One region of the Nonomuraea sp. NPDC004354 genome, then DNA from elsewhere that is predicted to be linked to it. Evidence: riboswitches for the same ligand, from Rfam matches in the RefSeq annotation. Region 1 holds a riboswitch; the other holds the start of a gene.
The links. Region 1 has a riboswitch for cyclic di-AMP ahead of ACWENQ_RS01460 (hypothetical protein). Riboswitches for the same ligand answer to the same signal wherever they lie in the genome.
Positions count from the first base shown of each region.

Region 2: another riboswitch for cyclic di-AMP. It lies ahead of ACWENQ_RS14855 (coiled-coil domain-containing protein); the one in region 1 lies ahead of ACWENQ_RS01460 (hypothetical protein).

Region 1 is NZ_JBSGDV010000001.1:311,474-316,218, reverse strand. Features, by position in the region: gene ACWENQ_RS01465 (alpha/beta hydrolase) at 1-766, opposite strand, end outside; gene ACWENQ_RS01460 (hypothetical protein) at 812-1,681, opposite strand; cyclic di-AMP (ydaO/yuaA leader) riboswitch at 1,842-1,976, opposite strand; gene ACWENQ_RS01455 (hypothetical protein) at 2,302-2,673, opposite strand; gene ACWENQ_RS01450 (roadblock/LC7 domain-containing protein) at 2,698-3,069, opposite strand; gene ACWENQ_RS01445 (hypothetical protein) at 3,099-3,902, opposite strand; gene ACWENQ_RS01440 (roadblock/LC7 domain-containing protein) at 3,904-4,278, opposite strand; gene ACWENQ_RS01435 (DUF5302 domain-containing protein) at 4,542-4,745, opposite strand.
Region 2 is NZ_JBSGDV010000004.1:25,332-30,076, reverse strand. Features, by position in the region: gene katG (catalase/peroxidase HPI) at 1-2,183, shown strand, start outside; gene ACWENQ_RS14855 (coiled-coil domain-containing protein) at 2,265-3,218, opposite strand; cyclic di-AMP (ydaO/yuaA leader) riboswitch at 3,222-3,358, opposite strand; gene galT (galactose-1-phosphate uridylyltransferase) at 3,425-4,486, opposite strand; gene ACWENQ_RS14845 (DeoR/GlpR family DNA-binding transcription regulator) at 4,483-4,745, opposite strand, start outside.

The DNA.
Region 1 (4,745 bases):
TCAGCCGCGCGCCGGGGATCGCGGCGGCGGTGGCCCGGCCGCCGGAGACCTGGACCAGCGGGTCGGCCTCGCCGTGGACCACCAGGGTGGGCACCCGCACGCCCGCCAATCCCTCGCTACGGTCGCCTGAGGCGAGGATGGCGGCCAGTTGCCTGGTGGTCCCGGCGGGATCGTGGTCGCGGTCGAAGGCCAGGCCCGCCAGCCGGGCGACGCGCTCGCGGTCGAGGGGGTAGCCGGGCGAACCGATCACCGACCAGACCTCCAGGGCCCGCTCGATCGCGCCCTGCCGGTCGGCGGCGGGCGGGCCGAACAGCGCGGCCATCGCCTCGGGGGTGGGCGGCCCGGCCTCGGGGCTGGGCGTCGACATGATGGAGGTCAGCGTCAGCACCCTGCCGGGGTGCCCGATGGCGAGCGCCTGGGCGATCATGCCGCCCATCGAGATGCCCACCACGTGCGCGGCGGGCCAGCCGAGCGCGTCCATCAGGCCCGCCGCGTCGCCGGCCATGTCGCTCAGCAGGTACGGCGCCGCCGCGCCGGGGGTGAGGTCGGGCACGCCCGCCTCGCGGAAGTGGGTGGAGAGCCCCACGTCGCGGTTGTCGAAGCGGACGACGTGGTGGCCCCTCCTGGAGAGCAGTTCGCAGAACTCGTCGTCCCAGTGGACGAGCTGGGAGCCGAGCCCCATGATCAGCAGAAGGGGCCTGTCTTGGGGGTCACCGATGGGGTCGTAGGCGATGTCGATGCCGTTGGCGCGCGCCATGAGCGTCATGCGAAGCAGAATCTCATTCTGTTTCGCATGACGACAAGAGGGAGATCAGCGGGAGACGACCTTGCGCAGGTGGTCGCGGCCCAGGTAGCCGACGCCGCCGACGATCGCGAGACCGCCGATGAGGGCCAGCGCGGTGCCGGTGTGGCTGTCGTCCTCGGTCGCGCTCCGGGCGGCGGTGGTGCGCACCGGGCCGTCGAAGGAGGCGGGCCTGACCGACGCGGCGGCGGCCGTCGTCCCCTTGGACTCCTGCTCGTCCGCCTCACGGGCGGCGACCAGCTCGGCCTTCTTGGCGGCCTGCGCCTTCTTGGCGGCCTCGGCCTTCTTCTTCTCGGCCAGGGCCAGGTAGTCGACCGGCGGCTTGGCCGGGTTGTGGTCCATACGACCCCACGCGCCGGTGGAGAAGGCGACGGGGTGGTTCTTCTTGCCCACGCCGTCACCCCACTTGGTGATGACGTACTGGACCTTGATGTGGCCCTGACCGCCGTTGCCGTTCACCATCAGCGTGTCGGAGTTGAACTCGCCGCCGGTGAGGTAGGCGAAGGTCTTGGCGTCGAGGTCGAGCATGACGCCGCTGCTGGAGGGCACGCCAGGACCACGGTCACCCACGAAGAAGGGGGCCTTCTTACCCTTGTAGACGACGTAGCCTTCGGTCATGAGGGGCCAGCTCGGGCTGGCTGCCAGGCCCTTGCGCATCGGGATGCCGCTCGCGGGCAGGCCGGTGTCGCCGGCGCGGCCGGAGGAGTCGTCCCAGAAGTAGGAGGCGGTGGTGCCTCCCTGGAGGAGGGTCCGCTGCTGGGTGGTCCGGGCGAGGTCGGGCTCCGTGGGCTCGGCGAGAGCGGCGGCGGCGCCGGAACCGACGGCGAGGGCGGTGGTGACGAGCAGGGCGGAAGCGCGCATGCCAAAGCGGCGGGTCATGAAAGTCCTTTGTGCGAGGGATAGGAAATCCGCGCTCACATGAAGATCAGGCAAAGGCGTAGCCGGGCATGGGCCTAGCAGTCGCTACGCGAAAAGACAGAGCGCGAAAGGAAGCGGGGGGGAAGCGCCGCTCAGTTCGGGGGGCTGTCGTACAAGGGTGGTGTCCTCTCCATCTCGCCTACCGGGTTAGCTGACGGGTTCGGGCGTGGAGATGCCCTACCGGCACGAGGCCGGATTCACCCCAAAGAGATGGGTCCCCGGTTCCCGCAGTCGCGGGATTCGGCGCCGACCGGCCGACTCTTCCCTGGTGAAGAGCACGGTCACCGCTCGGTAACGCAAAGGACTCTATGGGCAAATCACCCCAAAGGCAAAAGCAAACCCATGAATCGGAAAGAGGATCTACCCTTTATCGTCACGATTCAGCAGGCGCGGAGAGCGCGGAAACCCCTGAAAAACAACGGGTTGCGCGGGCGCGGCAGGAAAGCCGATCAAGGGGATAAAAATCATGAAATCGGCAGCGGCGCCGGGGTAAAGCCGGAGTACACACGGCTGAAGAAGGCGCGGGCCGGTCGTACGGCACGCCCCGTGCCCGCCGCGCCGCGGACACGGGGCGTGGTCCGTCAGACCTCGAGCTTCTCCTCGATGCCGCGCAGCTGGTGGCGCGCCAGCGCCAGGTTCGCCCTGGTGCGGTCCAGCGCCAGGTAAAGGAAGAGTCCCTTGCCGCCCCTGCCGGTCATCGGCCTGATGATGTGGTACTGACCGGTCAGCGTGATGAGGATGTCCTCGATGACCTCCTTGAGGCCGAGCGACTCCATCGTGCGCATCTTCGCCTTGACGACCTCGGTGTTGCCCGCGGCGGCCACCTGCAGGTCCAGGTCCTTGGAGCCGCCGAGGGCGCCGAGCGCCATGCCGCTGCCGTAGTCGACCACGACGGCCCCGAGCGCGCCGTCGATCGCCATCATCTCCTTGAGCGAGACGTCCATGCTGGCCATGCGTTTCCTCCGTGTGAATGCGAGTCACTTTCGCGATGCGATGGCGGCGACGCTCGCCGCCGTCTTGCGACCCTCCAGCCGCAGCAGCCCGAGATTGGTGCCGGGCTCGGCCAGGACTGTGAGGACGATCGTGGGGCCGGCCGTGTAGAAGGCGGCGAAGCCCGCGCTGCCCGAGATGAGGGTCTCCTCCAGGGCACCCTTGCCGGCCATGACGGCCATGCGTCTGCTGAGGGCCAGCAGCGCCGCCGACAGCGCGGCGGTCTGCTCGACGTTGCCGCCCGTCAGGTCGCTGGCGATGGTCAGCCCGTCCACGCTGCAGGCGATGCTTCCGCTGACGTCGGGCGTACGCTCGCGCAACAGGATCATCTCCTTCAGCACCTCGTCCCGCAGCTCCACCGGTGGCCTCCTTCTGAGTGAGGGGAACCTCACGACAGCTCCTCCAGCGCCTTCTTCAGCCGCAACAGCAGGTTCACGTCGGTCGGGTCCGCGGTCACCACGGGCCCCAGGGGCAGAGCAGGAGCGTCGGGGTCGTGGCGCGGCCCGGCCTCCGGAACCCGGTCGACCCGTCGCGGCAGCGGCGGCGCCGTACCCTCCGGACGGGTGAGCAGCCCCGCCGCCGCCAGCCGCCGTACGGCCAGCAGCGTCGCGTAGCCGGGCCGGCCGAGCCTCATGGCCAGCTCCAGGGGGGTGGCCGCGCGGTCGGCGTGGACGAGGATCTCCCACTGCAGGTCGCTCAGCACGACACGGTGGCCCGGCGGCCGCCTGACCGGCGCGACCGGGGCGGTGTCCACGTCCGCCGACGGCCAGACGCGCTCCAGCTGGGCCCGCCTCCTGCCGCACTCGCGGACGATCTCCTCGACCTCGAAGAACCAGTGGGAGCCGAGCCAGTGCCGCTCCCCGGGCCGGAACTTGGGCCTGGTCCCGGTGACCGGCAGGAGGAAGTACGCCGCGTCGAGGACCGCGCCGAGCACGCAGTGCTGCAGCTCGCCCTTGGTGAGCATGCCGTAGTCGACCAGGCGCGCGCCGCCCTCGCGCTGGGCCCTGCGCAGGGCGGGCGCCGAGACCCTGCCGCTGGCCATCAGCACGTCCTCGGCCCTCGGCGTGTCCGCGCACTCCATGTAGGTGACCCGGCCGGCGTCCATGAAGATCGCGCCGGCCCGCCCCACCCGCAGGGCGCCCGTCGAGCGTTCTCTCGCCAGCCCGGCGAGCAGCGTGTCCAGTGCCGGCATGTCACGAGGTCAACTGTCCTGAGATGGCCTGCAGGCGGTAGCGGGCCAGCGCGAGGTTGGCCCGCTCCTTGTCCAGCCGCACGTAGATGACCAGCGGGCCCTCGAACGGCGTCACCACGTGGCGCACGAGATGGTGGCCCTTGTCGGTGGTGACGAGCATCTCGTCGATCCGGATCGTTCCATCGGGGGAGGTCTGGGCGAGCCCGTCCGTGGTGTGGCGCAGTGCCTCGCTCAGCGCCGCCGCGGAGCGCTCGGCGTCCAGGCCCTCGCTCCCGTTCGCGACCACCGCCATGCCGCTCGTGTGCTCGACCACCATCGCGTCGAGCGCTCCGGGTATGGCCATGACCTCGGCCAGGCAGTCATCGAGTCCCAGCACGAGACCTCCCTCACCGTCGCGCTGACCGGGACAGCGTAGGAGGCGGAGGAGCCCCCAAAAAGACGGAGAAGACGGCGGTTATGGATATTTATAGCTAGAGGAGCGAAAAAGCTCTCCAGAGTGGCAAGGCTATTCCGCCAGGCGCTATTGAGAATGTTTCTCACATTCTCCCACCAGCCGCATCTCCGCAGCTCAGCGCCACAATGCGGGAAAAAGAAGGGAGGGTACGGCAGGTGCCGTACCCTCCCTTCGACGTCGTGGCGTCAGCCGCCGCTCTTACGACGGAAGGTCCGCTTGTTCGAGGCGGGACCGTGGGCACCGTGAATCTTCGAGGGGCCTTTCCCCTGCCCGCCCGCGACCGAGTCTGCGTGCGCGTTGTTCTTGCGCTCGAGCGCCTCGCGGAACTTCCGCTTCAGCTCATCCTCGGGAGCCTCGATCGGCTCGGGTTCCGCCGGTGTTTCAGCCAT
Region 2 (4,745 bases), on a different contig from region 1:
CGCGTGGCAGCGAGAGCGAGAATCCGGCGATCCCCTCGCCGACCCCGAGGACCGGCGGTCGTCCGCGCACGAACCGGGACTGGTGGCCCAACCAGCTCGACCTCTCGGTGTTGCGCGCGCACTCGTCCAAGAGCAGCCCACTGGCAGAGGGCTTCAGCTACGCCAAGGAGTTCGGCAAGCTCGACGTCGAGGCCCTCAAGCGGGACATCATCGAGGTGCTCACCACCTCGCAGGACTGGTGGCCGGCCGACTTCGGCCACTACGGCGGTCTCATGATCCGGATGAGCTGGCACGCCGCAGGCACCTACCGCATCCACGACGGTCGCGGCGGGGCCGGCGATGGCGCCCAGCGTTTCGCGCCGCTCAACAGCTGGCCCGACAACGCCAACCTCGACAAGGCCCGCCGGCTGCTGTGGCCGGTCAAACAGAAGTACGGCCAGAAGATCTCGTGGGCCGACCTGCTCGTGCTCGCCGGCAACGTCGCCCTGGAGTCGATGGGTTTCCAGACCTTCGGCTTCGGTTTCGGCCGCGAGGACGTCTGGGAGCCGGAGGAGATCTTCTGGGGTCCGGAGGACGCCTGGCTCGGTGACGAGCGCTACGCCACCGACACCGAGATGGTGCCGATCTTCGGCGCGACCGAGATGGGTCTCATCTACGTCAACCCGGAGGGTCCCCACGGCAACGCGGACCCGGCCGCGGCGGCGCATTTCATCCGCGAGACCTTCGCACGGATGGCGATGAACGACGAGGAGACCGTCGCTCTCATCGCCGGCGGCCACACGTTCGGCAAGACCCACGGCGCCGGCGTCGCGGACGACCATGTGGGGCCGGAGCCCGAGGGCGCGCCGCTGGAGGCGCAGGGCCTGGGCTGGCTGAGCAGCTACGGCACCGGCAAGGGCGGTGACACGATCACCAGCGGTCTCGAGGTGACGTGGTCCGACCGGCCGACGCAGTGGAGCAACCGTTACTTCGAGATTCTCTTCGGCCACGAGTGGGAGCTCACCACGAGCCCCGGCGGCGCGAAGCAGTGGGTCGCGAAGGACGCCGAGGCGTTCATCCCGGACGCCCACGACCCGTCGAGGAAGCACAAGCCGACGATGCTCACGACCGATCTGTCGCTGCGCGTCGACCCGACGTACCAGAAGATCTCCCTCCACTTCCTGGAGAACCCCGACGAGCTCGCGTCGGCCTTCGCCAAGGCCTGGTACAAGCTGCTGCACCGCGACATGGGTCCGGTCAGCCGCTTCCTCGGACCGTGGGTCGCCGAGCCCCAGCTGTGGCAGGATCCGGTGCCGGCGGTCGACCACGAACTCGTGGGCGACGCCGACGTCGCCTCCCTCAAGGCGAAGATCCTGGAGTCCGGCCTCACGACCGCTCAACTGGTCTCCACCGCCTGGGCCGCCGCAGCGAGCTTCCGGTCCACCGACAAGCGCGGCGGCGCAAACGGCGCCCGGCTCCGTCTCGAGCCGCAGCGCAGCTGGGAGGTCAACCAGCCCGAGCAGCTCACGACGGTCCTGGACGCCCTCGAGGGCATCCGGCGCGAGTTCAACGAGGCCGGCGGCGCGAAGATCTCGCTCGCCGACCTGATCGTGCTGGCCGGCTCGGCCGCCGTCGAGAGGGCAGCGGGCGAGGCCGGCGTGGCGGTGACGGTGCCGTTCCGCCCGGGCCGTACCGACGCCACTCAGGAGCAGACCGACGTCGAGTCCTTCCGGGTCCTGGAGCCGCGGGCCGACGGGTTCCGCAACTACCTGCGTTCCGACGAGAAGACGCAACCGGAGGTGCTGCTCGTCGATCGTGCCTACATGCTCAACCTGACTCCGCCCGAGATGACCGTCCTCATCGGCGGCCTGCGTTCCCTCGGAGCCAACGTCGGCGGTACCCGGCACGGCGTCCTCACCGACCGGCCCGGTGTGCTCACCGCCGACTTCTTCACCAACCTGCTCTCCCCGGGCACCCGGTGGAAGGCATCGGACTCCGAGGAGCATCTGTACGAGATCCGCGACGTGGTCACCGATGAGGTGAAGTGGACCGCCACCGCGGTCGACCTCATCTTCGGCTCCAACTCCCAGCTACGGGCCCTCGCGGAGGTCTACGCCAGCCAGGACGCCCGCGACAAGTTCGTGACCGACTTCGTCGCGGCCTGGACCAAGGTCATGGAACTCGACCGGTTCGACCTCGCCTGACCCGTGAACGCCCCCGCCGCCGAGGGCGGCGGCGGGGGCGGCGGAGGCGTATCGGTCCAGGCGGCTCGCCATCGCCTGCTTTCAGTTCATCGAGACGTGGACGTGGTCGTAGTGGTTCTCGGTGATGCTGCCGCGGTCGGACATCGGCCGCCAGCCGCTGCCGCTGTTGATCCGCTGCCGCCAGATCACGTACTTGACGCCCAGGCGGGTCTGGTTCTTCACCGCCCACGCCGCGATCTGGTCGCCCAGCGTCCGGTTGACGGCCGCGGGCATGGAGCCGCCCGAGCTCATCATGAAGTCGCAGGCCCGTCCGAGGGGGTGTTCCCCGCTGCTGCCCGACCGGTAGCAGCCCACCTCGAACGGCAGCGCGAACGTCTTCTTGATGGTGTCGCGCATGAGCCGGGTGCGCGGGGTGATGTTGTCCGACCCGGCGGGAAGCTCAGGCGCCCAGCTGCCGTCGGCCTTGCGGCCAGGACCGGTCGGCACGAGGGCCTGCAGCTTCTTCTCGATGTCCTTGATCATGCCCTCGGCGGCCTTCCGGTCGCCGGCGACCTGCTCGGTCTCGGTCCTGATCCGGTCGGCGAGCGCGGTGGCCGCGTCGGCGGCCTGCTTCTTGGTGTCGCGCGCCGCGGCGACGTTCTTGACGACCGCGTCCTGCTCGGCGCTCATCTGCTCGAGCAGGGCGGCGGTGTTGAGGTCGGGGGTGAACAGCAGCGTCGGCAGGTCAGGGGTGCTGGCCTGGTAGCGCAGCTCGGTGATCCTCGAGGCCTCCTTCTCGGCCGTGACCAGCGTCTGCTCGGCCGCCGCGAGCTGTTTCCCGGCCGCTTTCGCGTCCTTCTGGGCCTTGGCCAGCGAGACGCGCTTGGCGTTGTAGGTCCGGATCAGCTTGTCGACCCGGGTGTTGAGCTTCTTCAGCTCGGTCCGCAACTGCGGTTCGGACGGCTTGGGGGCAGCCGAGACCGCGGTCGCGGAACCGATCACGAGGGACAGCGCGGCGACAGCACCGCATGCGAAACGGGACGTGGGGGACGCCACGAACGATCCTCTCCGTCTGCCGGCCGGGTTAGCTGACGGGTTCGGGCGGGAGAAGCCCTACCACACGCGTGGATTCACCCCAGGTTCTCGATGGGTCCCCGGCTCCGGGCAACGCGCCCAGGATTAGGCATGTGACGGCTGTGAAAGCCGACGAATCGGGATATTAGTAGTAAATCCCCCGTAATGCGACCTCAAGCGGACATTAATTAGTGATCTACTTGTGATCGAAGCAGCCGTGCCGCGTCCTCGGGCAGAACGTCGTTGACGAAGGCGCCCATCGCCGACTCCGAGCCCGCCAGGTACTTCAGCTTCTCCGGCGCCCTGCGGATGCTGAACAGCTCCATGTGCAGGTAGGCCAGGTCGCGGCCGTGCCGTACGGGGGCCTGGTGCCAGGCGGCCACGTACGGCATGACCACCCCGAACAGCCCGTCGAGCGCCTTCAGCACGCGGGTGTAGACGGGGCCGAAGGCGGCGCGCTCCTCCTGGGTGAGCGCCGCCAGGTCCGGAACCTGGCGGTGCGGGTAGAGGTGCACCTCGAACGGGTAGCGGGCGGCGGCCGGCACGAACGCGGTCCACAGCTCGTTGGCGGCCACCACACGCTCGCCCGCCCGCTCGGCGGCCAGCACGTCGGCGAACAGGTTCGGCCGCTTGGCCGCGGCCGCCAGGTGCAGGCGGGTGCGCGGGGTGACGTAGGGGTAGGCGTAGATCTGGCCGTGCGGGTGCGCCAGCGTGATGCCGATCTCGGCGCCCCTGTTCTCGAAGCAGAACACCTGCTCCACGCCCGGGATCGCCGACAGCTCGGCCGTGCGGTCGGCCCAGGCCTCCATCACCAGCTCCACCTGCTCGTCGGACAGCGCCGAGAAGGAGGAGTCGTGGTCGGAGGTGAAGCAGACGACCTCGCAGCGCCCGACCCCCGGCCGCACCTCGCTCAGCCCGCCGGGGGCGGCGTAGGTGCCCAGGTTGGTGGAGAAGCTGGGAAAGCGGTTCTCGAAGACGGCGACGTCGTAGTCGGCGGCCGGGATCTCGGTCGGCTTGCCGGGCCTGGTCGGGCACAGCGGGCACTCGTCGGCCGGCGGCAGGAAGGTGCGGGTCTGCCGGTGACCCGCCATCGCCACCCACTCCTCGGTGAGCGGGTCGTAGCGCAGTTCGGAGGCCGCGGGCCTGGGCGGCAGCTCGCGCTCGTCGATCGCGCTCCGGTCGGCGTCGTCGCGCCGGTCGAAGTAGATCAACTCTCGGCCGTCGGCCATGTGCGCGATGGTGCGCTTCACTTGATGTCCTCCGCGATGATCAGTTCTCCCGCCCGCTCGGCCAGCTCCGCGCGCGCCTCGTCCGGCAGGGCCGCGTCGCTGATGACGACGTCGGCCTCCGACAGCTCCGCGATCGTGCTGATGCCGACCGTGCCCCACTTGGTGTGGTCGGCCGGGACCACCAGGCGATGTGCCGAGGCGACCAGTTCCCTGTCGGTCTCCGACTCCAGCAGGTTGGGGGTGGTGAAACCGGCCTTGGTGCTCATGCCGTGCACGCCCA